DNA from 4 places in the Peribacillus sp. NPDC097224 genome. Region 1 is predicted to be linked to each of the others. Evidence: riboswitches for the same ligand, from Rfam matches in the RefSeq annotation. Region 1 holds a riboswitch; each other region holds the start of a gene.
What was found. A riboswitch is a leader RNA that binds a small molecule or an ion and turns the genes downstream of it on or off. The one in region 1 is predicted to bind cobalamin.
Positions count from the first base shown of each region.

Region 2: another riboswitch for cobalamin. It lies ahead of ACIQXR_RS18930 (hypothetical protein); the one in region 1 lies ahead of ACIQXR_RS07780 (hypothetical protein).
Region 3: another riboswitch for cobalamin. It lies ahead of ACIQXR_RS06070 (helical backbone metal receptor); the one in region 1 lies ahead of ACIQXR_RS07780 (hypothetical protein).
Region 4: another riboswitch for cobalamin. It lies ahead of metE (5-methyltetrahydropteroyltriglutamate--homocysteine S-methyltransferase); the one in region 1 lies ahead of ACIQXR_RS07780 (hypothetical protein).

Region 1 is NZ_JBIWDK010000003.1:224,047-231,534, reverse strand. Features, by position in the region: gene ACIQXR_RS07810 (YheC/YheD family endospore coat-associated protein) at 1-409, shown strand, start outside; gene ACIQXR_RS07805 (YheC/YheD family endospore coat-associated protein) at 439-1,509, shown strand; gene ACIQXR_RS07800 (YheC/YheD family endospore coat-associated protein) at 1,513-2,880, shown strand; gene ACIQXR_RS07795 (YheC/YheD family endospore coat-associated protein) at 2,931-4,073, shown strand; gene ACIQXR_RS07790 (YheE family protein) at 4,134-4,337, shown strand; gene ACIQXR_RS07785 (hypothetical protein) at 4,396-4,587, shown strand; gene ACIQXR_RS07780 (hypothetical protein) at 4,617-4,841, opposite strand; cobalamin riboswitch at 5,070-5,271, opposite strand; gene ACIQXR_RS07775 (MBL fold metallo-hydrolase) at 5,363-6,184, opposite strand; SAM riboswitch class I at 6,511-6,620, shown strand; gene ACIQXR_RS07770 (methionine ABC transporter ATP-binding protein) at 6,690-7,488, shown strand, end outside.
Region 2 is NZ_JBIWDK010000014.1:7,328-14,815, forward strand. Features, by position in the region: gene ACIQXR_RS18915 (transglutaminaseTgpA domain-containing protein) at 1-2,115, opposite strand, end outside; gene ACIQXR_RS18920 (DUF58 domain-containing protein) at 2,105-3,292, opposite strand; gene ACIQXR_RS18925 (AAA family ATPase) at 3,292-4,248, opposite strand; cobalamin riboswitch at 4,437-4,656, shown strand; gene ACIQXR_RS18930 (hypothetical protein) at 4,819-5,364, shown strand; gene ACIQXR_RS18935 (ABC transporter substrate-binding protein) at 5,368-6,318, shown strand; gene ACIQXR_RS18940 (VWA domain-containing protein) at 6,457-7,488, opposite strand, start outside.
Region 3 is NZ_JBIWDK010000002.1:535,112-542,599, reverse strand. Features, by position in the region: gene ACIQXR_RS06105 (YetF domain-containing protein) at 1-530, shown strand, start outside; tRNA gene ACIQXR_RS06100 (tRNA-Arg) at 675-748, opposite strand; gene ACIQXR_RS06095 (hypothetical protein) at 1,155-1,775, shown strand; gene ACIQXR_RS06090 (hypothetical protein) at 1,772-2,368, shown strand; gene ACIQXR_RS06085 (ABC transporter substrate-binding protein) at 2,381-3,511, shown strand; gene ACIQXR_RS06080 (FecCD family ABC transporter permease) at 3,526-4,524, shown strand; gene ACIQXR_RS06075 (ABC transporter ATP-binding protein) at 4,521-5,369, shown strand; cobalamin riboswitch at 5,491-5,668, shown strand; gene ACIQXR_RS06070 (helical backbone metal receptor) at 5,835-6,800, shown strand; gene ACIQXR_RS06065 (FecCD family ABC transporter permease) at 6,763-7,488, shown strand, end outside.
Region 4 is NZ_JBIWDK010000004.1:2,007-9,494, reverse strand. Features, by position in the region: gene ACIQXR_RS09505 (ABC transporter permease) at 1-449, shown strand, start outside; gene ACIQXR_RS09500 (acyl-CoA thioesterase) at 490-966, opposite strand; gene metE (5-methyltetrahydropteroyltriglutamate--homocysteine S-methyltransferase) at 959-3,265, opposite strand; cobalamin riboswitch at 3,405-3,602, opposite strand; gene ACIQXR_RS09490 (potassium channel family protein) at 3,885-4,307, shown strand; gene bcp (thioredoxin-dependent thiol peroxidase) at 4,370-4,840, shown strand; gene ACIQXR_RS09480 (aminopeptidase) at 4,852-5,961, shown strand; gene ACIQXR_RS09475 (D-2-hydroxyacid dehydrogenase) at 6,107-7,051, shown strand; gene perR (peroxide-responsive transcriptional repressor PerR) at 7,196-7,488, shown strand, end outside.

The DNA.
Region 1 (7,488 bases):
GAAATTAGTGGATTTCCGCATCCTGCTTCATAAAAACGGACAGCATCAATGGAAGGTCACCTCCATGGTTGCACGAATCGGGGATTCGGGAAATATCGTTTCCAACCTCGCACAAGGTGGTGTCATGAAGAACGGTTTCGACTTTTTAAAAGAGATCGTGGATCACCAAGAAGCCAAACGTTTATATCAAAGCCTCATCCGTTTAGCCAAGAAGACGGCAGTTGCGCTTGATGACAACCATCCGGAATTATTCGGGGAGCTGGGTATCGATTTAGCCCTTGATAGTAACAAGCATCCTTGGATCATAGAAGTGAATTCGAAGCCCTCAAAAAAATTCCAAGGTACCTATGAAACATTCCGGCCATCTGTAAAGTCGATTATTGAGTTTATGTATGCGATAAATGAGTGAAGACCATCCATAAAAGGAGTTGCTGGCACGTGTTAATAGGGCTAATGTCCACGAAAGATACACAAGAAAATCATTATTTCACCGAGCTAGCCAAGACGGCTAAAACCCTTGGCATGAATGTTTGTAAGTTCGTACCGGAAAATATGGACGTTGATTCGAAGAAAATCAAGGGCGAGCGCTTTGATGGGGAAAAAGAAGTTTGGCTTCCTGCTTCACTTGACCTTCCTGATTTTGTATATGACCGTTGTTTTCATGGCATTTCCCGTGAGCACAATGATATACGTGAGAAAATAAATTGGTTAAAAGAAAACTCGAATTTTCTTGGGCTTGGCCTCCCTGGCAAATGGGATGTTTACCGAACATTGAAAACCAATCCCCTGCTTCAAGCCTTTTTCCCAGAGACGGAGCGGGTCACGACACCTGAGCAAATAATCGAGCACATGGAACGCCTGGAAAAAATCATCATTAAGCCCGAGTTTGGATCAGGCGGTCTTGGCATTTACCTTCTGACGAAAACTAAGGAAGGCACAACCGTGTCCATGACCAAAAAAGGAACGAAATATGACCGCCAATTCGAATCAAAATCGCAACTGAATAAATGGCTACAGCACTTATTAACTCGCTATAGTTACCTATGTCAACCTTATTTAGAATTGAGCAACCAGAAGAACGAACCATTCGACTTACGGATTTTGCTTCAGAAAAACGAAAAAAACCAGTGGCTGGAACGGGGGCGGGGCATTCGTCTTGGGAAACAAGATCATATCACTTCCAATCTGACGACTGGCGGAGAGGCCTTATCGCTTGAAGACTTCATGAAAAAGAATCCTGATTCCATCCCGGTAACCGTCGAACAAACCATCCAGCATATCCTCCGGACTCTCCCTGTGGAGACGGAAGGCGCTTTTCAAAGGCTATTCGAACTTGGAATCGATTTAGGCATCGATAAGGCGGGGAAAATTTGGATCTTGGACATTAACTCCAAGCCCGGAAGAAAAATCATCCAAACACTCCAACCAGAGTCCATGAAAGAAATTTATCAAGCCCCGTTCAAATATTGCCAATATTTATCCGAACATCTTCTGAAAGCAGGTGAATGACCCATGCGAAAGACATACCCTGCAGAGATTGCCAACATCCCCGGCCACGTCCTTTTTTATCCGTCTGACCTTGGGGAACTGGGGGATATCGAATTAATTTATTTTGGGCAGCATTCCTGCCCTGCAGCCGTCAAGCCAAATCCAGCCATCAAGCAATCAATCGTACTCTCGAATAGTCTTGCAGATTCTTTGATGTTCAACGAGATCGATACTCCCCTTCATTTATTTATATACGGGAAGAGCCTTCATATCGGCCCGCTCATTGGAATTTTCTCATCAGGCTTCACAGGCATTTCCAATAAACCGCTTGGGGAACGTTCCGGCTTTTTTTCGAAATTACTTTCTCTCAGTCAAACAACCGGTTGTATCCCCTTTGTTTTCGGTGAGAATGTCATCAATTGGGATCAAGAAACGATTAAAGGATATGTATATGAGAAGGAAAACTGGCAGATCAACGAATTCCCTTTTCCCAACGTCGTATATGACCGGCTTCCCAACCGAATGACGGAAAACCGTGAGGGGCCAAAGGAAGTGAAGCAAAAGTTCCAAAAGGAATATAAGATTCCTTGGTACAATCCTGGTTTCTTCAATAAATGGGATGTTTACGAACGGTTGAATGCGGATGATCGGGCTTTGCCATTTTTACCGGAGACCTACCCTTTTCAATCTCTATCCGTCGTCGAGACGCTTCTGTCGCATTATCGCCAAGTCTATATCAAACCCATTCATGGTAGCCTTGGCCTCGGCATTCATCAAATTCTGTATGATAAGCATGAAAATGTCTACTATTGCCGGTATAAAAATGAGGAACAGGAAAACAAATTACAAAAGTTCTCCACACTCGAATCCATCCTCAAACATGTATTTCATAATCGACCGCTTGAGAACCTGATCGTTCAACAAGGCATCCCGTTAATCCGCTCTTCAAAGCGGCCAGTGGATTTCAGGGTCCATACGAACAAGGACAGCAATGGGGTTTGGCAAGTGACGGCCATCGCCGCAAAAGTTTCCGGGGCTGGCAGTGTGACGACCCATATTAAAAGCGGCGGGGTCATCAAGACGGTTGCCGAACTATACGGAGATGACGAAGAAGCTAAACGGATCGAGGAAAAGCTATCAGAAGCCGCTCTTATATTAAGTGAAAGCATCGAGGAGCACCTAGATGGCATCATAGGAGAAATCGGCTTCGATTTCGGATTGGATAAAAAAGGGCAAGTATGGATGTTCGAAGCTAATTCTAAACCAGGCCGTTCTATCTTTTCCCATCCAAAGTTAAAGGAATTTGAACTTTTAACCAGGAAGCTCAGCCTTGATTATGCCATTTATCTTACCGAACAGACGATTTCACAAACGATTGGTACACAGAAATGAACATTTTTTATGATGTTCCCTCTGAGAGATGGAGCCATAACGAGGAAGATATGCAGCTATATGCGGGAGCCGCGAATGAGGAAATCCCTTTTAAGCAGGACACCCAGGATCAGGCACTTTTTCCGATTACTTTATTTCCGGGAAACCGGGTGCTAGTCGTTGGTATCTTGACCTCTCTAGATCCAAAGAAGGAATCAGGTATAGGGGGGAATTTGACACTTTTTCAGAATTTATCTCAATATTTATCGAATCATGGGATATTGGCCTATGTATTCACGGTTGAATCCTTGCTTTCCAACTACATGAAAGGCTTCATCTTTTCTTCACAAACGAACACATGGAATGAGGTAAAATTACCACTGCCCGATATCGTTTATAATCGCATTCCCAAAAGGGGATTCGAAGCATCGGAAAGTTTTCAAGAACTCCTTTCCTTTTTTAAAGAACATCGCATCACTTTATTCAACCCTCATTTTTTGGATAAGTACTTGATGTACGAAGCATTGACGGAAGATGGATCTCTAGCCCGCCATCTTCCATCGACCATAGACCTATCCGACCCTACCCAACTAGCGGACTTCTTACATTTCCACAAACATATTTATTTGAAACCATGCAAAGGAAGCCAAGGTAAGGGCATCTACACCCTGCTAGAAAAACCTGATGGCACCCTCCAATTCAATAGCCTGAAACATCAGGAATTGTACCCTGATTTCTCCGCGTTTTGGGAAGCCAATAAGGCGTCGCTCAAAAAGAGGGGGTATCTGGCCCAACGAGCGGTCATTCCAAAGAAACTGAATGGACACCGATACGATTACCGTATTCTTGTTCATTATGAAAATGGGTTTTATAAAGTGACCGGCAAGGGCGTGAGGATGTCGCAAACCCAGGAAATCACAACCCATACGCCAAGGGGGGGAAAGCTTTTTCCCTATCAGCAGCTACAAACGAGGCCGTTAAACAGGAAGTTGGCGAACATTGCGCAAAGATGTGGAATCATCCTCTCCAGGAAGTTTGGCTTTCTTGGGGAATTCTCCATTGATATCGGGGAAGATACATCCGGTGCTCTATTCATTTATGAAGTCAATTCAAAACCCATGCAATTTGATGAAGAGGAAATTGAAGCGAGCCGCCTACTACATTTAAAAAACCTGTTCATTGAATTAACTTTTCCGAATCACATAAGAAAATAACCTCCATCCTGCTTTTTCCATTATAATGAAATGAGAAACAGCGATATGGAGGTTATACATATGATTACGCATTTTCAATGGAAGCCGTTGCACAAGAATTTACCTGGCTGGAAGATTTCCTTTTACTTCAATAAATTGGCCGTCCAAGCCCTCTATCATAAAGATGGGTCCATTGAGTGGTTAACCAATCCGCCTGTAGAGTCAGAGGAAGAAAAACTCAAGGGCATGATTCATGATTTAATGGTGTACCACGTGTACGACTAAATAGAATAAAGAATCCCTCTTTGGCTAACACTAATAAAAAGCCAAGGAGGGAGTTCATTTGGATAAAGAAAAGATTACATTTCTGAAGGATACCGAGTATGACGGTAAGGATTCTGTATATCTCGATATCGATCGTATCATCAATGAAGGACTTGCTGGCGGAAACGTCTATGAAGCCGCGGACACCTTGAACATTGAGGAAGCCCATGACTTTCATGATGAAACGGAACCGAACATCAATAAAGATTGAAAACAAGAGCTTCCCTTATGGGCGGCTCTTTACTTGATTTCTTGATAGCCGAATATTTCTAGATTCACTTGGCTAAAGGCTCTTTCAAGATTTGCTTCGTATTCTTTCCTATCTTCTACGTTTTTGCCATGAACCTGGATTTCCTCAATCAAGCTTGCTCGGCAATCATCTAAAGATATCATTTCTTCCACACAAAAGTTACGCATGATTTGCGCTTTTAAATAGTCCGTAAAATGCTCAACTGTACCAAACAATGATATGGCCCCCTATGATAGCTGTCCTGTCTAATTAACAGGATTCTTTTTGAATGTTGTCCAATATGGACTTGTAAAAAACAAAAAACAACTTCCCATTCAGAAGTTGTTAGAGTGCAAACGAAACATAACAAAAATGACCATGATTCCCCATTTTTCTACAAAAATAAGAAAGCATGTTCTTGCTAATTTTTCGCACTTAACACCCCCTATCCTCGTAGGTTTCTGGCGTTGTGCTAAAAACGGGCAGGTCTCCTGGCTCATGATCATCGCTTTTCGAACCTTCCCATCTTTTCTTGCAAAAAAGACAGTGGCATTCCTTCGAATCGCTCTCATTTACAGTTGCGGGACAGCGTCGGATTCTAACCGACTTCCCTTTTAAGCAGATAAGCTACATGTTCTTATCTGCACCCATTTCTAGACGAAATACTATTTTTCAGTTTAACTGTATCAAATTTTCACTAGGATTACAATGAGGCTCCCGCCTTGTTCTTCGACCCTATCCCCCATCCTCTTATTCATCATTTCTTCCTTTCCTCTGAATACAACCTACTCTCTTTCAGTATCGATGTAATGATATGCTCCGAATCCCATTCATGACCGGATATCTCGATAAGCGGATACCGATTAGGCAACACGTTTTGCTGAATTTCATGGACTTCCAATCCTTGATCATGCAAACGCAAAATTTCACCGCGCAGATTTTCCAAGTAGCTGAGCTTTCTTTCAAACATTTCCTTCCCGTTCGGGACATACCCGGCGTGGCAGCAAAAGACCTCTACAAAATCATACCGAAGCAGTTTCTTGATGGATTCCATGATGAACGGAATTGATTCCTCCCTTAAAACGAGCTTTGTTTTCGGCGTTACAAACAGGTCACCCGAAAACAGCATGCCATTACTATGATTCAGGTAAACCATATGGTCCCTCGAATGCCCTGGTGTAAAGATTGGCTCCCATGTTTGAGTGCGTGAATGGACGACCCCTCCCAATGGTTCTGCCTTGAAGGCATCCCTGTCTCCCCAAAAAACTCTGCGGTAATCGGGATATTCGGCATCCTTTGCACAAATATCGAGGGACATCGGATGAATATAGATGGGGACGTTCCTATGTTCCTGTATCCATGCGGCCCCACCCGTATGGTCTTCATGATAATGCGTCAGCGCCACCATATCATAATCAGCGGTTTCAAAGAATGGAGTAAGTTCCTTCAACAAGATTTTTGCCCCCGTATCAACTAACATGCCATCGGTTAAGAACACATTCACGCTCATGCCTGATTTGTTTCCTTCCGGTGTCCCTTTTACGCAAACCACATCGTTTATCGTTTTCATTTCCAGCATGACTTTCCACCCCAATCATTTTTTTGGAAAACCTCATCATCCTTTATTTTCTAATTCACTTACAATAAATGTATTATCTCTCCATACTTTTTACAAGTATAATATTTTTTCTAATGATGGGAGTGATCAAAGTCCATATTCTTACGCAGACAGGCCATGTAAGATCCGGGACGTTCCGTGTAACTTAGCAAATGGCCACTATAATCTGGGCAAGTAGATCATTCGATTCATAATCTTGATAAAATTCAAAAAATAATTGACATTACTGTATTTAACAAATAATATAGATTATATTAAAAAAATAATAAAATACTAAAATAGTAATTAACTTATCAAGAGTGACTGAGGGACCAGGCCCTATGACGTCCGGCAACCGCCCCAAATCGGGAATGGTGCCCCTTCCTGCAGAATGAAATACCATTCTGAAAGATAAGACGGGATATAATTTCGCTGCCTCTTTCTGAATGATAGAGGTAGCTTTTTTATGTATAAGGAGGATAGCATCATGATTGAAATTCGTTCAGTTCGAAAGGAATATATCTCGAAGAATACCCGAGTTATCGGAGTGGATAATGTATCTTTAACCATTCAAACGGGAGAGGTTTATGGGATTGTCGGGTATAGCGGCGCGGGAAAGAGTTCATTGATTCGCTGTCTGAATCTTCTTGAGCGTCCGACCAATGGTAGCATCATCATCGATGGCGTCGACTTAACAACCTTATCAAGCCAGGAGCTTCGCAAACAACGCCAGAAAATCGGCATGATATTTCAGCATTTTTCCCTAGTCAGTTCCAAAACGGTTTTTGACAATATCTCCTTCGCCTTGAAAGCCGCCCATCAACCAAAGGAGGTCATTACCAACCGCGTTCTAGAGCTTTTGGATATCGTTGGCCTTCGTGATAAAAAAGATGTTTATCCGGCTCAACTCAGTGGCGGACAAAAACAGCGGGTCGGCATTGCACGGGCCTTAGCGAATGACCCTACCGTCCTATTATGTGATGAAGCGACATCAGCCCTTGATCCAACCACAACGAAGTCGATCTTACAGTTGTTGAAAAAGATCAATAAAGAACTGGGCATCACCATCGTGTTGATCACCCATGAAATGGAAGTGGTCAAGGAACTGTGCCATCGTGTCTCCGTCATGCAAGATGGACGAATTATCGAAGATGGCCCTGTTTATGAAATATTTTCACAACCCAAACAAGAACTGACTAAGCAGTTCATCAGCAGCGTATTGGATTTTGAACTTCCTCCCCACCTTATTAGGGAAAACAAAGGAACGATTATCAAAATACAATTTG
Region 2 (7,488 bases), on a different contig from region 1:
ATATCGAGCTGTCATTTCCTGCATTAAATTCGTCTCATAAACCGCATCTACATAGGCTGCATATTCCCGCAAGGTTTGTCCTTCAGGCCGCTCTAACCCTGCCCGGACCAACTGTTTCAATAATAATTGGTACGCCTGTACAAAGTATGGACCGGTTTTCTTTTTTAACCGCAGGATTTGTACAAAAGGGAGCCATTTCCTTCTATACAAATACCCTACGACAAGAAGTAAAGCTATGCATAAAATAATACCGGCACTCCACATTATTAAAGTATTTTGGCTTAAAAGGACACTTTTCTTAGTTGATCCAGGTTCATTTTCGGGTGTATCCGGGCGCTCTCTAGTCTGTGTCTCATCTTGCTCCACTAGTTTTTTGTCTTCCTGCTCGGTTTCCTCCGTATTTTCCGAATTCAAATCCGAATTGTAAAAATCCATTTGCCCATTGAATCCCTTCGTAGGCTCAAATGGTACCCATCCCAATCCTGAAAAATAAACCTCCACCCATGAATGGGCATTATTATTCGTCACTTTATAGGCGGATTCACCTTTATAAATTGATTTCTCCCCTTCCGTATATCCCTTTACCCATCTTGCCGGAATGTTGGCGGCACGTAATAAAATGACCATCGCCGTTGAATAATTATCGCAATACCCAATTTGGGTCTCGAACAAGAATTGATCCACATAATCCTGATTATCGCCTGGATACGGAATGTCTTCTTTAGAATAGCTGAATTCAGGACCGTCGAAGTGATTTTCTATCGCCTTTGCCTTATCGTACCAATTATCCTCATTCACCGTAAGTTCGTTGGCCAGTTCATAGATACGGGTTGGCAATCCCTCCGGAAGCTGTGTATTGCTTTCCATGAGGACATCCATCGTTTCATCCTGTTCCGTAACTTTCCGTAAGTCAGCCAGATCATAGCTAGGCATTTCATAAACCAGTTCATATTCTTTCGTGGTAAGAGGCTTACTGCCTTCGTCTACCGAAATGTACTTGTCCATATTTGTATAATATTTAAACCAATCTCCATTCTCAGCCTCTACCTTCTTCAGGTACCCTGATTGGGGATGAAGAAGGTGAGAGTAACTTTCCATCATGGTTACCCTTGTATTCATGTCTTCCGTTTTCAACACTTCAGGAATCTCAAATTCTTTTATATCCTTCAAATCCTGACCATTAGAGAAACTGATATAGTCTTCCATTCCCTCAACGGAAACCCACCCTTTTCCGGTATAGATATCTTTGTTCTCGACTTTCCAATAGTGTCCGGTATTGGTCGTATTATAAAAAATGACCGTATTGTCCGGCTCTATCGACCCACCAAGTGATGAATCATCTTCGTCATACCCCACCCGTTTTTCAACGGAGCTTTCATCACTTCCTGTCACCTTATCGGAATAAGAAACAATGAACGGTACAGGGTCCGGCCATTGTGACGCGAACTTCGGAGCAGTGAAACCAACGAGGACGCTTACTAACAGCATCCCCGCTAGCATGATGGCCCATTTACTGAATGAACCTCCTGAAAACACCAATCTCTCTTGTATGGACAAGCGTAGCATGGCCAACACACCAAGCATCGAAAACCCGATGATGATGATCCTGATCATGGCCATATCCCCATCATATGGTGTGAATGTATCGAGAATCGATAGGAAAATGATCGTTAATATATAAAGTAAAAATATGTTTCGTCTCACCGTCACCCAGTAATGAATCAAGTATGTCACAAGCCAAAGAAGCACGAAAAACAACAGCGTTCTAAAGGGGTTGGAAAGCAGCTCCCACTTCCCCTCATACATATTCGAAACGTTAGCCGTTATATCCAGCAAATCACCAGTAAGCCATTTGAAGGTCAGGAAAGGATCTGACGAATACAAGAAATGGACCGCAATTAATATAAAGGCACTTACGAGGATGAAACGCACAAACCAGTGGATACCAAAATAGTGTAGGAGCAAGGAAAATAACACAAAGATAATGAAAATCAAGATATTTCCTGTATCCGTAAGCTTCTCTACGGGTCGTAACCATTCGGTAATCAATAGAAGACCAAATATATATAAGAAAACATGCATCCACCTTTCCGATTTGGTAGAATCAGCGTTCATTTGCCTTCACCTCGGTTCGTTCATTTTGAAGGTGACCCTGTTCAAAGAAGACCAACTTTATTCCACGAGCCAACGCCACCGACTTCGCACGTATTTCCTCACCCGTGAAGTCTCCCTGACTTTTCACGCAAAATACCGTCATCGCTTTATTCCCGGTAAATGCATTCCAACCTTCTATCTTTTCCATCGTTAATTCGGACACAATGAATATTACAGAAGCGTTTGATGGTACAACTCCCTTGTTCTTCTTTCCATTCCAGACGTTTGTATGTGTGGCCCTTGATTTTGCAAGACGGTAAAAGAGTCTTCTCCTCTGTTTACTGCCTCCTTTAGCCGGTACGGCCTCCATTGATCCCGTACTGGTTAACCCAACATCCATACCCTTCTTTATCAAGGCATGCACCAAAGAGGCCGCAAGTACGATAGCTTCTTCGAAGAAGGGAGAGGCGTACTCATCAAGCATAATAAATACATCACGGTTTTTCTGCACTTCAAATTCCTTCGTCATGATTTCACTTGTTCGGGCCGTTGCCTTCCAATTTATCCAGGATAATTGATCACCCGGCTGATACTCCCTGATTCCGGACACGACCGAATGTTCCCGCTGTATTTTTTTCGTCGTACCAACTTGTCCTTGATCGAAGACATGCTCCAACTGTTTATAATTCAACTCCTGATAAGCCGGGAAAACGGTGAGTTTCAAAGGGGCATGCACTGTCGCTTCTTTTTCATAGAGTCCAAAGAAGTCCCCTATTTTGAAGCGAACCGATTGGATGACATGTTCTCCTCTTGGCAGATTCTCCAGGGTATATGTCAATTGGAAGGATTGTTTAAATCCTGGAAAAACCAATGTTTTCTTTTCCAGTTCCATCGGCAAATCCTCTTCTACCACCATATATAAAAGAGGCAGTCTGTTTTTCCGGGAGAATACCAATGTCATATCTACCGACTCTCCGGCCTGGCATTCGTGTTTACTAATTCTTCTCTCCACTTCAAAAGCCTGAAGTGGATAAAACAGCAGAATCATAGAGTACGCACCGAACGGCAAAAAGGTATAGAAAATGAACCAACTGATAAACCCGCCTTGAAACATCGCAAAACAAAAGGAAATGAGCATGAGCACTATGATCCCACAGACATTCCTGTTTTTCTTCAGTATGGTAAGCACATTCCGCATTAGGTCACGGCCCTCTTCACGGGTACCTGCGTCGTAGCCACTACCTCATGTATCACCATGTCAGCATTCACCCCCGAGTAATTCGCTTCCGGATTAAGGATTAGCCGATGGGTAAAAACGAACGGTACCAAATGCTGCACATCATCAGGTAAAACGTAATCCCTTCCCTTTAGGAGCGCATAGGCTTGGGCTGCCTTCATTAGGGCAATCGATCCACGTGGGCTCACCCCAAGATATACACTTTCATGCTTACGTGATTGATTAGCTAACTCGACGATATACGTCTTTATCGTATCATCCACGATCACGGCCTTTGCCTCTATCTGCAAATCTATCAGTTCCTCTAACGAAATCACGGATTCCAATTCTTCAATCGGAGCCGTATATTGGGCCCGATGCAACACTTCTATCTCTTCTGCCACTTCCGGATACCCCATCTTCATTTTCAATAAAAAACGATCTAGCTGTGCTTCTGGAAGTGGGTATGTGCCTTCGTAATCAATTGGATTTTGAGTGGCCATGACGAAAAACGGTTGTTCCAGTTTCCTTGTCACACCATCCACCGTCACGCTTGCCTCTTCCATTCCTTCAAGTAGGGCGGATTGCGTTTTCGGTGATGTCCGATTGATTTCATCGGCCAAAATGATATGGCCCATGATTGGCCCCGGTCTAAAGATGAACTCTTGTTCCTTCGGATTGAAAATCGATACCCCCGTTACATCGGACGGTAGCAAGTCAGGCGTGAATTGAATCCGTTTGAAATCCGCCCCGATGGATTTCGCTAGCGCCCTGACCAAGACGGTCTTCCCCACGCCCGGGACATCTTCCAATAAGACATGTCCACCAGAAAGGAGCGCCACAAGACTTAGTTCTGCTATATCTCTTTTTCCAATAATGACCTTTTCAATGTTTTCCAAAATCATATCCAGTTTCTGATTCACTTGTTTATAAACCATTCTCTACCTCCCATGATTATGTAAATCACTCATGCTTAACCCTTATTTATTCGACATCCATTTTACATTAACCTCCAATTTATCCTTACAAAGTGAGTTTACTAGAATAATACCCCTATAAAAGAGATTTCTTGAAATCTTTTCACTATTTAAGTAATTAATTATGATAGACTGGTACTAAGTGAATATAAACCTTGCAGAAAATAGGTGCTGACTTGTCAGCTTAATAGGGAATTCGGTGTAAAACCGAAGCTGTTTCCGCAACTGTAAGTGCTAATGAAATAAGAAATATGCCACTGTTTGTGAATGAATCCGCACGCACGATACCATTCATTCAATCCAAATGGGAAGGTTCTTAGAGTAAAATGATGCACGAGCCAGGAGACCTGCCTTTTTTTTATCGTATTTTGCTCTTCGGAAGTTAGGAGGATTGTACGGCAATCTTCCATCTTTTTTTTCGTTCGAGATACATAGATGTTTGTTTGCCGACCAATACCTTTGGTCGGCTTTTTCTTTTGCGCCGAAAAGCAATACGAAGGTCATTCACATTATTAAAAAGGAGGAAAAATTATGGAAAAGAAGGATGCCCGCTTTTTATGCTACCCATTCATGCGCGAATCAGTTTCAACCGTTGATTATGAAATTCGCACCGATTCATTGACGACTCAAATGGGACTGGCAGCGTCGTTCACGAAAGAGATTCCTGAAGTCTACAGGGATTTAATGGAACTGTTGCCGATGGCTTATCATTTAAATGGTTCTGCCCGGGGGAAATTGGCCATAACCGAAGACGGTCTAAACCGCCTAAGTGAAATCTATGACTATTATGTCGCTGAAGTGAAAGAACGCATCGAAACATTTGTGCTACCCCAAGGATCGACGGCAGCCTGTATTTTGCATACTTGCCGTAGTGAAGCCAAGAAATCCGTCCGTGCCTTGCATAAAGTCAGTACGGAAAAAGATGTGCCCGCGATTCTTTTTGATTATGCTCATTTGCTTGCCAATGTTCTATTCGTGATGGCTGTCTATGTCAATAAACAACTGGGTGTCGAAGAGATTCCCTTTATCAGCAAATCCTATCCAACCAAAACAATGAAAAAGAAAACGGAGGAATAAAACATGATAAGAACAGTAAGATCCAGTTGGATTGCCCTTCTGATGGTCGCCCTTTTCCTTACAGGATGTGCCTTGAATGATGATCAGAAATCGATAGAGAAAAAAGATCCTGCAACAACTGAAGAAGTCAAATCCTATACCGTCACCGATGATAGTGGAAAAGAAATCACATTTGATAAGGTTCCGGAAACGGTCGTTTCACTTCAACCCAGTAATACGGAGATTTTATATGCCCTTGGTGTAGGGAATAAGGTGATTGGAGCGACAGATTTCGATAACTATCCTGAGGAAGCTAAAGATGTCGAGCGTGTCTCTGATTCGATGACGATCAATTCCGAAAAAATCATCTCTTTGAAACCGGATGCCATCATTGCCTACACAATTGGCGATGAAGCAGCATTAAAGCCGCTTGAAGATGCGGGAATTCCCATTTTCATTATTAAATCAGCCGTGACCTTTGATGATGTATATAGCGATATTGATCAAATTGCCAAAGTCATGGGCGTAACGGACCAAGGGGATGACCTAGTCAAAAACATAAAAAAACAAATCAAAGATGTTGAAGAAAAAGTGGCGAGTGTCGATTCTAAAGAAAAAACATATTTCGAAATCAGCCCTTCTCCGGAAATCTATACAGCGGGAGCTGAAACCTTCCAGCAAGAGATCTTGGCGTCTGCCGGTATCGAAAATATCTTTGCCGACCAAAAGGGCTGGGCGAAAATAGCAGATGAAGAAGTCGTCAAGCGCAACCCGGATGCCATCATCACAACCGTAGGCTATGTGGACAATGCTGTGGATGAAATCAAATCCCGTAAAGGTTGGAAAGATGTCAGCGCCGTGAAGGAAGACCAAGTATATCAGCTTAGCGAAGACGTCATGTCACGTCCCGGACCGCGTATCGGAGAAGCCGTAGAACTAACTGCAAAGACCATATATCCGCAATTATTCAAATAAAGACACACTCAAAAGGGGTAATTACGCCGAAATCGTATATATAATAAAAGGCGGAAACGTTGATATAACAACATTTCTGCCTTTTATTTTGTGCATGAATCCTCTTGAAAGAGGGCTATTAGACAGCCCCTTTGATTATTAATCTTTATATTTCTCTTTCATTTCTTCTTCTTTCTTTTTAATTGATTCTTTTAAACCCTCCCCTTCATTTTTCACTGTCGTGTTCAATTCTTCATATTTTTCGTCATAATACTCTTTTATTATTTCACGGCGTTGTTTGACTAAACTGCGAGCTTCCTCCCAAGTCTCATAATTTATTTGTTTCTTATCCTTTAAATAACTCGTAGCCTCATACATGCGATTGCTTTCATCAGAGGAAAGCCTAGAAAAACTGTTTTTTTCATCAAGTAAAGACGATGTCTTCTTATTTTGTTCATCCCGAACGGTACTCCAATTTTCATTGCCCCAATTCCACCATTGGTTCCACAGATCTCTACGCTCTTCATCCCACATCTTATTGAAATCATCGGCATTATTGACCATTTCGAATTTCCCTCCGCCAGCTTCAGCAACTTCACGTAATTGTTTTTGCCCCTCACTATCCATATCGAACCCTATGATGTTAATCACTGGTTCAATATTGGAATCATGCAAGTCTTTAGCTGCTTTCACTGGATCACCGTCGCAGGTTTCGATTCCATCGCTGACGACATAAATGATATTTTGACCTTCTGAACCCGCTTTTTCAAAATCTTTCTTTGTTTCCGAAATGGTCTTGGCAATCGGTGTCCATCCTGTCGGTTTAAATTTATCTAAAGCTTTCCTGAAGTCCCCTTTATTATATGGGGCCAAATCATAAACCACTTCCGTACTATCACAGGATATCTTCTTATCTTTATCATCGTTGCTTCCTTTATGCCCATAGACACGGAGCATGACATTTGCCTCTTCCGGAAGGGAAGCTACAAATTCATTAATCGCTTTTTTCGCCAGCTCCATTTTTGTTTTCCCGCCTACTTTTTGGTTCATGCTCCCACTTGCGTCAAGCAAAATTGCAATATTCACGTCGATTCCCAATTCACCACTGCCGTCGATGGTGATTCCACCTGGCATCTCTGTTACCGCCGTTTCAATGGAAGGGTCGAATGCTTCGAAAAACTGATACTTTTC
Region 3 (7,488 bases), on a different contig from region 1:
GCATTCAAAATGGTATGGTCGCCTTAATGATATGGAGTTTACTTACGATCTTATCTGGACGAATTGTCATTAAGTCTAAAAAAGCACGAAGAGTAATTGATGGGGAACCCCTTATCATTATCAAAAACGGTAAAATGATGGAAAAACCACTTCGCAAGGTTAACTTGGATGCAGATACGTTAATGGCATTGCTTAGGCAAAAAAGTATATTCTCAATCACTGAAGTGGAATATGCCATTTTTGAAATTACGGGTAAGCTTTCGGTTATGAAGAAAGAACATAAGCAGCCTATCGTAAGAGGCGACATGAATATTGGAAATCTTCAAAAGAACCCTTCGCCCATCATAACAGGCGTTATTTCGGATGGGGTAGTCAACATGGATAACCTGGATCAGTTAAACCTTGATATGAAGTGGTTGAATGGTCAATTAGCTAAAGCTGGTATTACATCAATCTCTGATGTCTTTTATGCTGAAGTTCAATCAGACCGAACACTTTATATGGACATAAAGGAAGGCAGCCTTCATTAAATGGTATGAATAATTGGACAGGCTGGATGTCATATCCCTCTTTTAATAAACAACATACATCAATATTTCTACTTTTATCATTGTTCCAATAAAAAAAACAGCCAAAACCTCCATATTACAAGGTTTTGGCTGTTTTCAATTTAGCGTCCCAGATAGGAATCGAACCTACGACCTACAGCTTAGGAGGCTGTCGCTCTATCCTACTGAGCTACTGGGACATATAAAGGTAACGACGACTTTCTTATTATATTTGTTATTAGTAAACATTTCAAGGTTATAGCCTCTTGTTGCGAAAATATTCATGGGAAATTATCTATATTGACTGCCTTGTAGTGTCTGAATGGCAGTGTGAAGAAGGCGATAAATACCTTTCGCGCCATGCTTTTTCGTTCGACAGAGAAAGGCTAACTACGGTGGAGTCCATCAGTTACCCCACTAGTTTTTTGATAAAACCAACTGGATAAAAGTTTTTGTTGACGATGATAATCATTATCACTTATACTGATAAACATAAATATTCTATCTTGAAGTAATAAATAAAAGTGATTATATCCCGTTAAATCAACATTTGACAATATTTACAATCGAAAAAATATTATATCAATATAAGAAAGATGGTTGATTATGAAACCTATAGCCTATATAAGTACTGATATTCAATTCACAAGACTTAAAGACATCGATCATGAAAATGGTTTGGTTTCTTTGCAATTGTATGATATTCCATTTGCTGATTTCTCGGCATATGCTGGGGTCATCGTGACTAATTTCGTGGAAGAGGCCTTTTTACTTGAACATAAAGAAATCATCGAAAATTATTTGAATGATGGCGGCGTCATTCTTTCCCAAACCGAAAATTTCCTACCTTGGTTACCTGGTTGCGGAAATTGGATGCGTTCTCCGATTTCTTTGAAGGACCGTGAAATCCGCTTGACTGAGCCTGTACATCCTATGTTCGCAGGAATTGACCCTTATGATTTGAATTATAAAAAAGGGGTTCGTGGCTTTTTCTCAAGAGGATATCTTGAGGCTCCAGAACATTCAGAAGTAATCGTTGAAGACCAAGAAGGAAAAGCAATCATTTACATTGACCGAAAAACGACCGGTGGCACGATTGTCGCGGGTGCAGGAACGGATCTGTACCGCTTTGGAATCCAAGAAAATAGTTCGCGTGTGCTACGTCAACAAATTTTGGACTGGATACGCGAAGAGTATGAAGCAAACAAGGGGGAAACAAAGCAATGAAAGTGGCAATCTTAGATAACGGTTATAGTTTCCATCATCGTTTCTTTCAAATGGATGAGTTTGCTTATATGTATGATGATGTGCTTCAACTTCGTCAGCTCCATACATATGATTTAAGTCAATATGACACGCTAATTGTTAATGATCGGATGTCCCTAATGCTTTTAAAACGGTACCAATCGCTTTTCGTGAAGTTCCTTCAAGAGGGAAAACGTCTAGTCGTTTTCGGTGAAGTGCTGGATAATTGGCTTCCTGGTATAGACTGGGAGGAATCTGAAGTGAATTTCAGTTGGTGGGTGAAGGAGCATGGAGATTTACCTTTAATGGCTGAAAATACAGATCATCCTTTATATCAACATGTATCCCTATCAGATATGAAGTGGCATTACCACGGGACGTTCAAAGTTCCGGAAGGGGCAAAATCACTTGTGAATACTCCCGACGGTCGCTCGATCATCTACACCGATGATGTGTCTTATAAAGGCGAATTGATCATTACCACCCTTGATCCAATATTCCACATTGGACTTGGATTCATCGACCAATCTAAACCATTCTTACATGGGATGGCTAAGTGGCTTAGAGAAGGATAAGGAGGAAGTTTTATGAAGAAGAAATGGACAATGTTAGCGGCAACCACTGCGATGGCCGCTTTGATTACGGGCTGTGGAAACTCTGGGGATGATTCGAAAGGCAATACTTCAGAAAAACAGACGACTGCAGAGGAAAAAGTGATTCAAGATCAACTTGGCCGTGATGTAACGGTACCAGGTAAAGTGGAACGTATTGCGGTCGGTGGCATTCTTCCGTACTTCTCGACTTGGTATGTAGCGACGAATTCGACGAAGGAAGTTGTCGGCTTGCATCCTAATGCGTATAATGCCGCGAAAAACTCGATTCTTTCTGAAATATCACCCGATATTTTAAAGGCAGATACATCATTCATTAAAAATGGCGAAGTGAACGTGGAAGAATTGATGAAAGTCAATCCGCAACTTTACTTTGAAAAAGCACAGGACCAAAAGTCCATAAACAAATTAGAAGATGCAGGTGTTTCGGTTGTGGCACTCAACCCTATGGATGCAGCAGCTGCGGAGCCATTGGCTACCTTCAACAGTTGGTTGGAACTGACTGGGGAAATTACGGGCACTACCGAAAGAACGGACAAGTTCTTGGAAAAAGGCCAAGCCGTGCAAGCCGAATTGGATAAGAAATTAGATGGCATTAAAGATAAAGACAAGCCTAGAGCATTGATCCTCTATCAGCACAGTGATAAAAGCATCATGGTCGGTGGGAAGAACTTCTTTAGTAACCAATGGTTAAATGCTACAGGGGCCTATGATATAGCAGCAGAAGAAGTTACAGGAACAAAAGAAGTCAATATGGAACAAATCTACAAATGGAACCCGGATATCATCTACATTACGAACTTTTCGACAACTCAGCCTGAAGACCTAACGAACAATACAGTGAACGGACAAGATTGGAGTCAGGTCAGTGCTGTACAAGAAGGAAATGTATATAAAATTCCGCTGGGCATCTATAGATGGTTCCCACCAAGCGGTGATGCACCTCTTATGTTAAAATGGATGGCTCAGAAAAATCATCCCGAGCTATTTGATTATGATATGAAGGATGAAATCACGGATTACTACTCAGAGTTCTATGATTATGATGTAACGGAAGAACAAGTAGAGAACATTCTTCACCCATCTTCCGAAGCCGCAAAACAGTAAAGTAGGGAATGAAAATGAAAAAATGGAAAACGGTCCTCTTCTGGATATTGCCCATTGCGATGGTTCTCCTATCATTGAGCATCGGACGCTTTGGAATGGACTTAGGGACTCAAATTAAAATATTGCTTTCAACCGTGTTTCCAATCGAGCCAACATGGACACAGATGGAAGAAACAGTGGTCCTTCAAATACGTCTGCCACGAATTTTACTGGCCTTGTTAATCGGTGCGGGCCTATCGATTGCAGGCGCCTCTTTCCAAGGGATGTTCGGCAACCCCTTGGTCAGTCCCGATATCCTAGGAGTGTCTGCAGGTGCTGGGTTCGGTGCTTCCCTTGGGATTTTATTATTGGGACATGGTTTTGCATCTCAAGTCTTGGCACTTGGCTGTGGTTTAGCCGCCATCGTTTTCACGTTCATAATCAGCGGCAAAAAAGATTCACCGGTCTTCATGCTTGTTTTGGCTGGGGTTGTCACCTCCGCCCTTTTCCAAGCGTTGATCTCGTTAATTAAGTTTGTCGCCGACCCTGAGGAAAAGCTGCCAGCCATCACATACTGGTTAATGGGAAGCCTTGGAACGGCCACATACAAGGATTTATATGTGGGTGGACCAATCATCCTTGTCGGCATCGTGATTTTGTATTCACTACGCTGGAGAATCAATTTACTGACCTTACCTGAGGATGAAGCAAAATCGCTAGGTATCCCGGTCACTAGATTGAAGTGGACGGTCATTCTTGGTGCGACGTTAATTACGGCTTCTTCTGTAGCGATAGCCGGTATCATTGGCTGGGTTGGATTGATTATCCCTCATGTGGCAAGAATGCTCGTCGGGAACAACAATCAACTTGTCTTACCGGTATCCCTATCGATTGGTGGTGCCTATTTACTCCTGATCGATAACCTGGCACGTTCTGTAACGGCTACGGAAATTCCGCTATCGATATTGACAGCCATTATCGGCGCACCATTCTTTGCGATTCTACTTAGAAAGACAGGAGGTGGGTGGTCATGAAAATCGAGGTGCAGGGAGGGAATTTTTTCTATGCTAAAAAAAGAGAGAAAGCTCCTTTTCTTTACCAGAGCGACATTGACTTTTCGTTGAATGACGGAGAAATCATGGCGATCCTTGGCCCGAACGGTGCCGGTAAAACCACGATGCTGAAGTGTATCACCGGCCTTCTTGATTGGAAAAAGGGTCAAACGCTCATCGACGGAAAGCCGCTTACTGCGCTATCACGCAAAACGATCTGGAAACGAATCGGTTATGTTCCTCAGGCACATAAAATGGTTTTCGGATTTACTTTGGAAGAGCTTGTCATTATGGGAAGGGCGCCTTATATCAGTACGCTGTCCCAGCCTTCTGCAAAGGACCGGGAGGCTGCCATCGCTGCTCTTGAAATGGTTGGCATTGCTCACCTTGCCAAAAAGTCCTGTAATTCCGTCAGTGGTGGGGAATTGCAGCTGGCCTTGATTGCCCGGACGCTTGTATCGGACCCGGATGTATTGATTCTTGATGAGCCAGAATCGCATCTTGATATTCAAAAGCAAATCGTGATTTTACAGACACTAAAGCGGTTATCGAAAGAGAAGAACATTTCTTGTATCATAAACACGCATTATCCGAACCACGCATTCTACTTGGCTGACCATGTTTTAATGACTGCCAAGGAAAAGCGTGTGGTGTATGGCGAAGTCCGCGAAGTGATGACGGAAGCCCGGATGAAAGAGTACTTTGGAATCGAAATGAAGAAAATCATTTATGAGGAAGAGGATGACTTTTTGATTGAAACGATGGTGCCGAAAGATCTAGGTCTTTTACGTGATCAAAGTACATGCCGTTTTAATAGTGACATCTAAAGCTATAGAAGGCAGCCATGTGATGGTTGCCTTTTTGCGTTCCAAATCTTAATTTAAAGTAATCTGAAATATCATATAATACGATTTCCTAAATGGTGTATAATGAAAGGCAGTGAAATTATATACATATGAACAATTTGGTGTCTGTAAGGACTTGAAAGGGAAGTTGGTGAAATGCCAACGCGGTCGCGCCACTGTAAATGGGAGTTAACGGATGTATACCACTGTATGAATAATATGGGAAGGTGCCGTTAGCAATGACCATGAGCCAGGAGACCTGCCAAAATTGTACACCGGTAACCACGCGGATGGGGAGGTGTGTGGCAGAGCTATGTCCCTTTTTTGTTCCGTTGCCATACATGCATCCTCCGTTTTGATGGGGGATGCTTTTTTGTATGTCTTTTGATATTCGCAACACATGTGTGAAGGTCCAGAAATGAACTCAAAAATGATGGAGGTTTTAAGATGAGGAAGATATATAGTTTCATGCTTGTGATGGGATTGATGGTCGGTATACTGGTTGGCTGTAACGATGCCTCCCAGGATAGAACAGGAGAAAACCAGTCGACAAAACAAGCTGTTAACCAGGGCTTCCCGCTTTCGTTAAAAGATGCAGTGGGTAACAAAGTCACCATCGAGCAGAAACCAGAAAAAATTGTTTCATTAATCCCAAGTAATACAGAAGCGGTCTTTGCGCTAGGTTCGGGTGAGAAAGTGATTGGAGTGTCTGAAAATGACAATTACCCGGAAGAAACGAAAGATATTCAGAAGATAGGTGGAATGGAAATAGATACAGAGATGATTTTAGCCTTGCAGCCTGATATCGTTCTTGCTCATGAGAGTGCCCATAATTCCAAAGAAGGAATCCAACAGCTTAAGGATGCGGGTATTCCAGTTATAATCGTGAATGATGCTAAAAGCTTTAAAGAAGTGTATACGTCTATCGAGATGATTGGAACGGCAATAGGGGAACTGGATAAGGCAAAGGAAATCGTCAAGACGATGCAGACCAAGCTGGAAAAGATCAAAGAAAAGGCTAAGGCAATCAAGAGTGAGGATAGAAAAAGTGTTTTTGTAGAGGTTTCACCGTCACCTGAAATCTATACAACGGGAAAAAATACTTTCATGGATGAAATGCTGGACATCATTTCAGCGGATAATGTCGCAGGTGAATTGGATGGCTGGGTAAAACTCGATGAAGAGTCGATGATAGCGGCCAACCCGGATGTCATCATTACAACCTATGGTTATTACACAGGAGATCCAGTCAAAGAGGTAACGGGAAGAAATGGATGGGCCGACATTCAGGCAGTTAAGAATGGTGAGGTTTTCGATGTCCATTCAGATATTGTCACTCGTTCCGGTCCTAGGCTTATAGAGGGAGTAGAGGAACTTGCCAAATCAGTCTATCCGAACGTATTTAAAAACTAAACGGGCATTGGCCTATGTATTTGCCCTATCATTTTTGGTTATTTCGATATTGATCGGTATTTCCTTAGGATCGGTTTCCGTTCCTATACCAGTGCTTTTGCAAATCATTGGCAGGGAAGTCCTTCATTTGCCCCTGGCCATGGAACCGGATGGGACACTGACGAATATCGTGATGAACATCCGCCTGCCGAGGGTCGTGCTTGCAGGTTTGGTTGGGGCATCCCTTGCAATAGCAGGGGCAGCATTTCAGGGATTGCTCAGGAATCCCCTAGCTGACCCCTATACCCTGGGAATATCCTCAGGGGCTTCGCTTGGCGCAGTATTAACGTTGTTTTTGAATTTGTCACTGCCGTTTTTTGGCCTATATACACTGCCTACATTAAGCGTTCTTTTTTCATTGTTGACGATTTTTTGCGTATTGACCTTTGCAAGAAAAATGGATCGTTCCATGAAGGTAGAAACGATTATTTTAACCGGTATCATTTTCAGCTCGTTTTTAAGTGCTTTCATCTCATTGATGATTGCATTGACGGGTGAGGAGTTAAGGCAAATCATCAGCTGGCTGATGGGAAGTGTCTCGATGCGTGGTTGGAGTCATGTCACGATCATTTTGCCATTTTTCCTCCTTGGTTCTCTCGTTTTGATGATGAACACCCACGAATTGAATGCCATGACATTTGGGGAAGAC
Region 4 (7,488 bases), on a different contig from region 1:
TTGAGCTTGAATCATTATTTGGTGTCGTGACCGGTTTGATCATCATCTTCTATTCCGGTGTTTCGTTAAACCTGGAACTAACTTGGTATGACCCGATTCTCTTCATCATCTTTGCAATCGGCGGGGCACTCGCGTATGCCGCCATCTTTGTTGCGATTGCAAGCATCGGCTTCTGGTCTGATGCCAAAACGTCCATCATGCCGATGATGTACAACATCGGGAACTACGGGCGCTATCCGGTTGATATTTATAATAAGGTCATCCGCTTTGTTCTGACTTGGGTGCTGCCGTTTGCCTTTGTCGGTGTGTATCCCGCTTCCTATTTTCTTAGAAAAGAAGAGTGGTACGCGTATGCATTCGCCACACCTGTTATAGGGGTCGTCTTTTTCATGATCTCAATCTTCATTTGGAATCAGGGTGTGAAAAGGTACCGCGGAGCAGGAAACTAAAAAAAATCCCTTCAACAATTTTGTTGAAGGGATTTTTTGCTTATATGCGTTTGTTTTTTCTCTCAAGATATCTAGCTTGTGCTTGGACGTACTGCCGCTTTTCTTCTTCCGTTTCCGGTTGGACCTGTGGAACCGGTATAGGCTTTCCATCTTCGTCTATCGCAAGCATCGTTAAAAAAGCGCGGGCGGTGAGTTGCTTTTCGCCAGTCAACAGGTTCTCCCGTTCTACTTTTACGAATACCTCCATTGACGTTCGATGGGCACAGGTGACATAGGCTTCCAAATTGATAGCATCCCCGGTCTTAATGGGGGCCAGGAAGTCAAAGGAGTCGCTTGAAGCGGTTACGACCGGTTTCCGGCAGTGGCGCATCGCTGCAATGCAGGCGATTTTATCCACATACGCCATCACTTTTCCACCAAAGATGGTATTGTGATGGTTCGTATCAGGTGGAAAAACGAGGTCCGTTAAAAACGTCCGTGACTGTTGAACGGGAATGCCTGTTGTTAAATCAGTCATTTTCCTGTTGGACCAATAGCTTATTCCGGACAACCGTTGCGGCTTCGACCATATTTTTCAGTGAAGCGACGGTTTCTGGAACGCCCCTTGTTTTCAGGCCACAGTCAGGGTTGATCCAAAATTGGTCTTTATCCAGTACCTTGATGCCACGTTCGATCATATCGACCATTTCTTCCACTGCAGGAACGCGAGGGCTATGAATATCATACACACCAAGGCCGATTCCTTTTTCATATGTTTTCTCCTCGAATGCGGAAGCGAGCTCGCCGTGGCTGCGGGACGTTTCAATGGAAATCACATCAGCGTCCAGGGAAGAGATGACATCCATGAAGCTATTGAAATCACAATAGCACATATGGGTGTGAATTTGTGTTGTGTCTTCGACGCTCGAAGTGGAAATCAGGAATGAATGGACCGCCCAGTTTAAGTACTCATCACGGTCGCTTTTTTTCAATGGAAGGCCTTCACGCAGGGCTGGTTCATCGACTTGGATCATTTTGATCCCTGCTGATTCCAGTGCCTCTACTTCTTGTTTCAAGGCCAATGCCAATTGATAGCAGATATTTTCCCGTGAAATATCGTCACGGACGAACGACCAGTTCAGAATCGTAACAGGACCGGTCAGCATTCCCTTCACCGTTTTTTTCGTCAAGGCTTGTGCATACACACTTTCTTTGACCGTCATCGGATCGATGAAATGGACATCTCCATAGATAACGGGAGGTTTGACACAGCGGGAGCCGTATGATTGAACCCAGCCTTTTTCAAGGAAGACGAAGCCGCCCAATTTATGGCCGAAAAACTCGACCATATCGGTTCGTTCAAACTCCCCGTGCACAAGGACGTCCAATCCGATTTCTTCCTGGATATCAATCCATCTGCCAATCTCCTCGTTCACGAATGCTTCATATTGATCAGCCGTCCATTCACCGCGTTTGAATTTCCCGCGGGCCTGTTTAACTTCCGCGGTCTGCGGAAAGCTTCCAATTGTCGTGGTTGGAAGGAAGGGCAGGTTGAAATACGCCTGTTGTTTTTGATAGCGCTGTTTAAATGGCAGGGTACGGCCATGGGATTGCTGCTTCGCCTGTTCGACAGCGGATTGAACGTCTTTATGGTTTCTGGCCTTTGAATTATTTAAGGTCTGCCATGCAGCTTTGTTTGCCGTCACCTTTTCTTCGATTGATTCTGGACCTTCGTTGTTTCCTCTGACCAAAAGTGTGATTTCTTCTAGTTTCTCATCAGCAAAGGCAAGGGCTTCTTTCACTTCGCTAGCTAGTTCTGTCTCGTTTCGAACCGTCACTGGAACATGTAGCAGGGAGCAGGAAGGTTGAAGCCAAATTCGATCTTCGGCTACGTGTTTCGTAATGGACTCGACCAACTTGATTTTTTTCGTCAAGTCAGAAAGCCAAATGTTTTTCCCATCAATCACACCTGCCCCAAGTATTTTATCTTGCGGGAAGCCGACTGTTTGAAGATTGCTGAGATTTTTTCCTTTGTCATGGACCAAATCAAGGCCAATTCCTTGAACGGGCAAGTCGATCACTTCTTGGTAGTGCTCTACAGCATCAAAGTATGTTTGCAGCATGATGTTCAGGTTGGGGACAGCTTCGTTCAATTTTTCATACAGGTATGTAACAGTTTTCATCTCGTCTTTGGAAAGGGAAGAAACAAGGGAAGGTTCATCGATCTGCACCCACTTCACGCCTTCTTGTTCCAGCTCTCGCAAAATTTTTGTGTATAAAGGCAACAGGCTCAGGATGATGGCCGGAAGATCACTTTTTTCATAGCCCTTTGACAAAGAAATGAATGTGTAAGGTCCGACTATAACTGGTTTCGTATCGATTCCTAGTTTTTCCTTGGCTTCGCGGTAAGCGGCAAGCGGCTTGTTTTCTGTCAACGTAAGCTGGGACTCTTTTAGCTCTGGAACGATATAGTGATAATTTGTATTGAACCATTTCGTCATTTCGGAAGCGACTTCATCCTTGTTCCCACGGGCCATTGAATAATAAACGGAAAGGGGGACCGTGCCACCCTTATAAGCCGAATAGCGTTCTGGCACCAGGCCGAACATGACGGACATATCGAGCATTTGATCATATAACGTAAAGTCGTTAACCGGGATGATATCGATGCCTTGATCTCTTTGTTTTTGCAAATTGCCTAAACGGATCGCTTCCAATTGCGCCATGAATTCCGTTTCATTTAATGTTCCAGCCCAATAGGCCTCTAATGTACGTTTCCATTCACGATCCTCACCGATTCGTGGGTACCCTATATTACTACTTTTCAACACATCCATCTCCTTTTAATGAAATAACAACAAAAAAGCATCCCTAACCGTCAAAAGAGAAAGTTAGAAATGCTTAAAATAAAGGGGCACGAAAATACCCCTTATCATTATAAGGTCCCTAACACCTCCCTATCTCCCGTAGGTTAAAACAGTGTTGTCGAAATAGGCAGGTCTCCTGACTCAGGGAACTCTTACTTAGCACTAAAAGCCTTCCCAATCCAAAAGGACCAGTGGCATCAAACAAAAGCGCTATACATTCCCATTACAGTGGCGGGACCGTGCCGGAATTACACCGGACTTCCCTTTTAATCCTAAAAGCTTAGGAACCTATCTCCACATATGAAATTCATAAAAAACTCCGTCCGCATAAACACGGACACTAAAATTTACAAAATATTATAAAAACTTAACCCATCTTAGCATATCCCGACCAAATGGGTCAACAAGGAAAAAGTCGGGAAATGGGGTCTGACCCCCACCATGTGGCACGAGATCCCATGCTGTATCTACGTTCTCTTGATGGTGCAGCAGCTGGGAAATAGGGTCTGACCCCTAAAACGAGCATATATTGACTCGCAAAAGAGTATGTATAAGGGAAGTGGGTTGTTTTTGAAATGAGGCGTGGGGGATGACCTTTTATATTTTGATTGTGGGGATTATCTTTTGCATGGTGATGAGCATTCGGACCTTATTTCTTTCTGAGTCGGAGGCAAAGAAGTTTTCTCTTGAAGATATGCTGTGGCTCGGCAATTTATATGCGACATTATTAGTCGGTTTTGCACTGATTTATTTATTATACGAGCTTCAGAATCATTCGGTGATTCTTGATATGGGCAATCGCTTGGATGGGACCTTTTCCGAGCAGCTGAAGACTTCATTTTATTTTAGTGCGATGACGATGTTCTCCGTCGGATACGGGGATATCTCCCCAATCGGAATTGGCCGGATGATCGCGACAATCCAAGCTTTCATTGGCTATACGCTTCCTGCGGCATTTGTGATCAGGGCTGTCATCGATTTTGAACAGAAGGAAAGAAAGAACAAGAAATGAAAGTTGTGTTTCTTTCAATTATTGGGTACGCTTACCATGATGAAAGAAATGGAGGGTTTAGAATGACGGTCGAAATTGGAGAAAAAGCACCAGACTTTCAATTACCAGCAAACAACGGAGAACAAGTTACCCTATCAGGATTCAAGGGTAAACACGTTGTATTATATTTTTACCCAAAAGACATGACACCCGGTTGCACGACGGAGGCTTGTGATTTCCGTGATGCTAATGAACAATTCGAAGAGCTTGATGCTGTCATCATAGGCATTAGCCCGGACCCGGTAACACGTCATGAAAAATTCATTGAAAAACATGGGTTGCCTTTCCTGTTGCTTGCTGATGAAAAGCAAGAAGCCGCTGAATTATATGGCGTATGGAAATTGAAAAAGAACTTCGGTAAGGAATACATGGGCATTGAGCGTTCGACTTTCCTGATTGATAAGGAAGGAACGATCGTTAAAGAATGGCGTAAAGTCAAAGTAAAGGGCCACGTCGAAGAAGCGTTGGAAACTCTTCGTGACCTAGAAAAATAAGGTACAGGCTAATGAAGGATGAGCGACTTATCAAGCTTGCCAAGCAGCTGATTCATCATTCACTGAGGCTGCAGGCGAAAGAGCGGGTCTTGATCCGTGGGCCTGTTGCAGCAAAGGCCCTATTGAAGGAACTGATTGACGAAGCCTATAGAATGGGGGCCTATCCTTATGCGGAACTTGAAGATGACGAAATTACCAGTCATCTGCTAAAAGGGAATGTTAAGGAACAGCTCGATACCTTATCAAAATGGAATTATAAGAAATACGAAGATGTGGATGCAGTCATCATCATATCGGGCGATGGAAACGAAGGGCGAGGAGTGAGTGTCCCTCATGAGAGATATCGCCTTCAGGAGGATGCCATGAAAACGTCCACCATGTTCTTCGTCAATAACCGGCGCTGGGTGTTACTGAATTATCCGACCATTGGTTCTGCAAAAAATTCCGGCATGAGCTTTGAGCAGTATGAAGATTTCTTGTTAAACGTGTGCACACTTGATTATCACAAAATGGAAAAGTCCATGAAGCCTCTAAAGGATTGGATGGATCAAACGGATCAAGTTCGGATCATATCGCCGGGGACTGACTTGGCTTTTTCCATTAAAAATATCCCCGCTGTCATTTGCGCTGGTAAAAACAATCTTCCAGATGGTGAAGTGTTCACGGCACCGGTAAAAGACAGTGTCAATGGCACGATTTCCTTCAATACTGCTTCCGCCTATCAAGGAGAGGTATTTGATGGGATAACCCTTACATTTAAAAAGGGAAAAATCATGAAAGCTTCTTCCAATCAGTCGGACCAAATGAATCGTTTGCTCGATATGGATGAAGGGTCCCGGTACATCGGGGAATTCGCCCTGGGAATCAATCCGTATATCATGGAACCGATGGGTGATATCCTATTCGATGAGAAGATTAGCGGCAGCCTCCATCTTGCCACTGGTCAAGCTTACCAAGAGGCCGATAATGGAAATCAATCATCGTCTCATTGGGACATGGTCTTGATCCAGCGACCCGAATATGGCGGCGGAGCGATCTACTTTGATGATATACTGGTTCGTAAGGACGGTTTATTCGTGCCACGGGAATTATGCGAATTGAATCCAAATCAATTAAAATAAAGCCCTTTTTAATAGGGAGAGGCGTTTGTCCAACTCAAATAGAGGACCCCTGAATATGATTTAGTAAGGGAATACCTCCTCATAGAAAGTTGCGCGGGACATTCAGTGCCCGTGTTTTTTTATGTAAAGAAAAGGAGAGATAATCATGTTAGTATTTTCAACAATCATTCCGAATGAAGACATTCAAAAGAAGATGGCACAAGCATTTCCCGATTTGACATTCATGTATCAAGAAACTTGGGCGAATGAAAAGCTCCAAGAAGCCGAAGTTCTTATTACATATGGAGAAGATTTAACCGATGAAATCATTGAAGAGGCAGTGAACGTGAAATGGATCATGGTCATGAGTGCCGGATTGGAGTTAATGCCTTTTGCCGCCATTGAGAAACGCGGAATCATGGTGACCAACGCTAGGGGCATCCATAAAATCCCGATGGCTGAATATACAATCGGCATGCTTTTACAGTATGAAAAGAAATTAAAACAACTAATTGAGAATGAAGCGGGAGAAATCTGGGACCGGAAGATAGAAGTAGGCGAGTTGAATGGAAAAACGATGCTGATCCTAGGAACGGGGGCAATTGGAGGGGAAGTGGCACGTCTTGCCAAGGCTTTTAGAATGACGACCCTCGGAGTGAATCGTAGTGGGAAAGCCGTCGAACACATCGATCATCTATACGCCCTTACGGAGCTTGAGAAAGCATTGCCCAAAGCGGATTATATCGTAAGCGTCTTGCCTAGTACGGATGAAACGAAGGATTTGTTAAAGAAAGAACATTTTAAAGCAATGAAACGTACAGCCGTCTTCGTGAATATAGGACGGGGAGATCTGTTCAAGGAAGACGTGCTCATAGAGGCCATGCAGGAGCATGAACTCGCTCATGTGATACTGGATGTATTCGAACCTGAACCGCTAGTGAAGGGCCACCCATTCTGGAAAATGGAGCAGGTCACGGTAACCCCGCACCTATCAAGCAAAAGCGGCGAATATTTACCAAGGACCTTTGCAATCTTTGAAGAAAACATGAAAGTCTACCTAAAAGACGGAAAGGATTTCATTAATATCATCGACCCTAAAAAGGGATACTAGGACCAACTAGAAAAACAGGAAATAATTAAATGAATGAGGAATAAACTAAGGGTGTAGATATATTGACAAAGCTTGCTTATGGGGAGTACACTATTTATAAACATTACAATGTAATAATTCATACTTAATTAGAAAAAGAGGTGGATGACGGTGTCTGAAGTTCAGTTGAAAGAAGCGTTGGATTCCCTTAAAGATACCGGTGTAAGAATAACTCCTCAACGCCATGCAATTCTTGAGTATTTGATAGACTCCATGTCGCATCCTACTGCTGATGATATTTATAAAGCGTTAGAAGGCAAGTTTCCGAATATGAGTGTGGCTACGGTTTATAACAACCTGCGTGTGTTTCGTGAAGTGGGATTGGTCAAAGAGCTTACCTATGGCGATTCGTCAGCTAGATTTGATTTCGTAACAACGAATCATTATCATGTTATCTG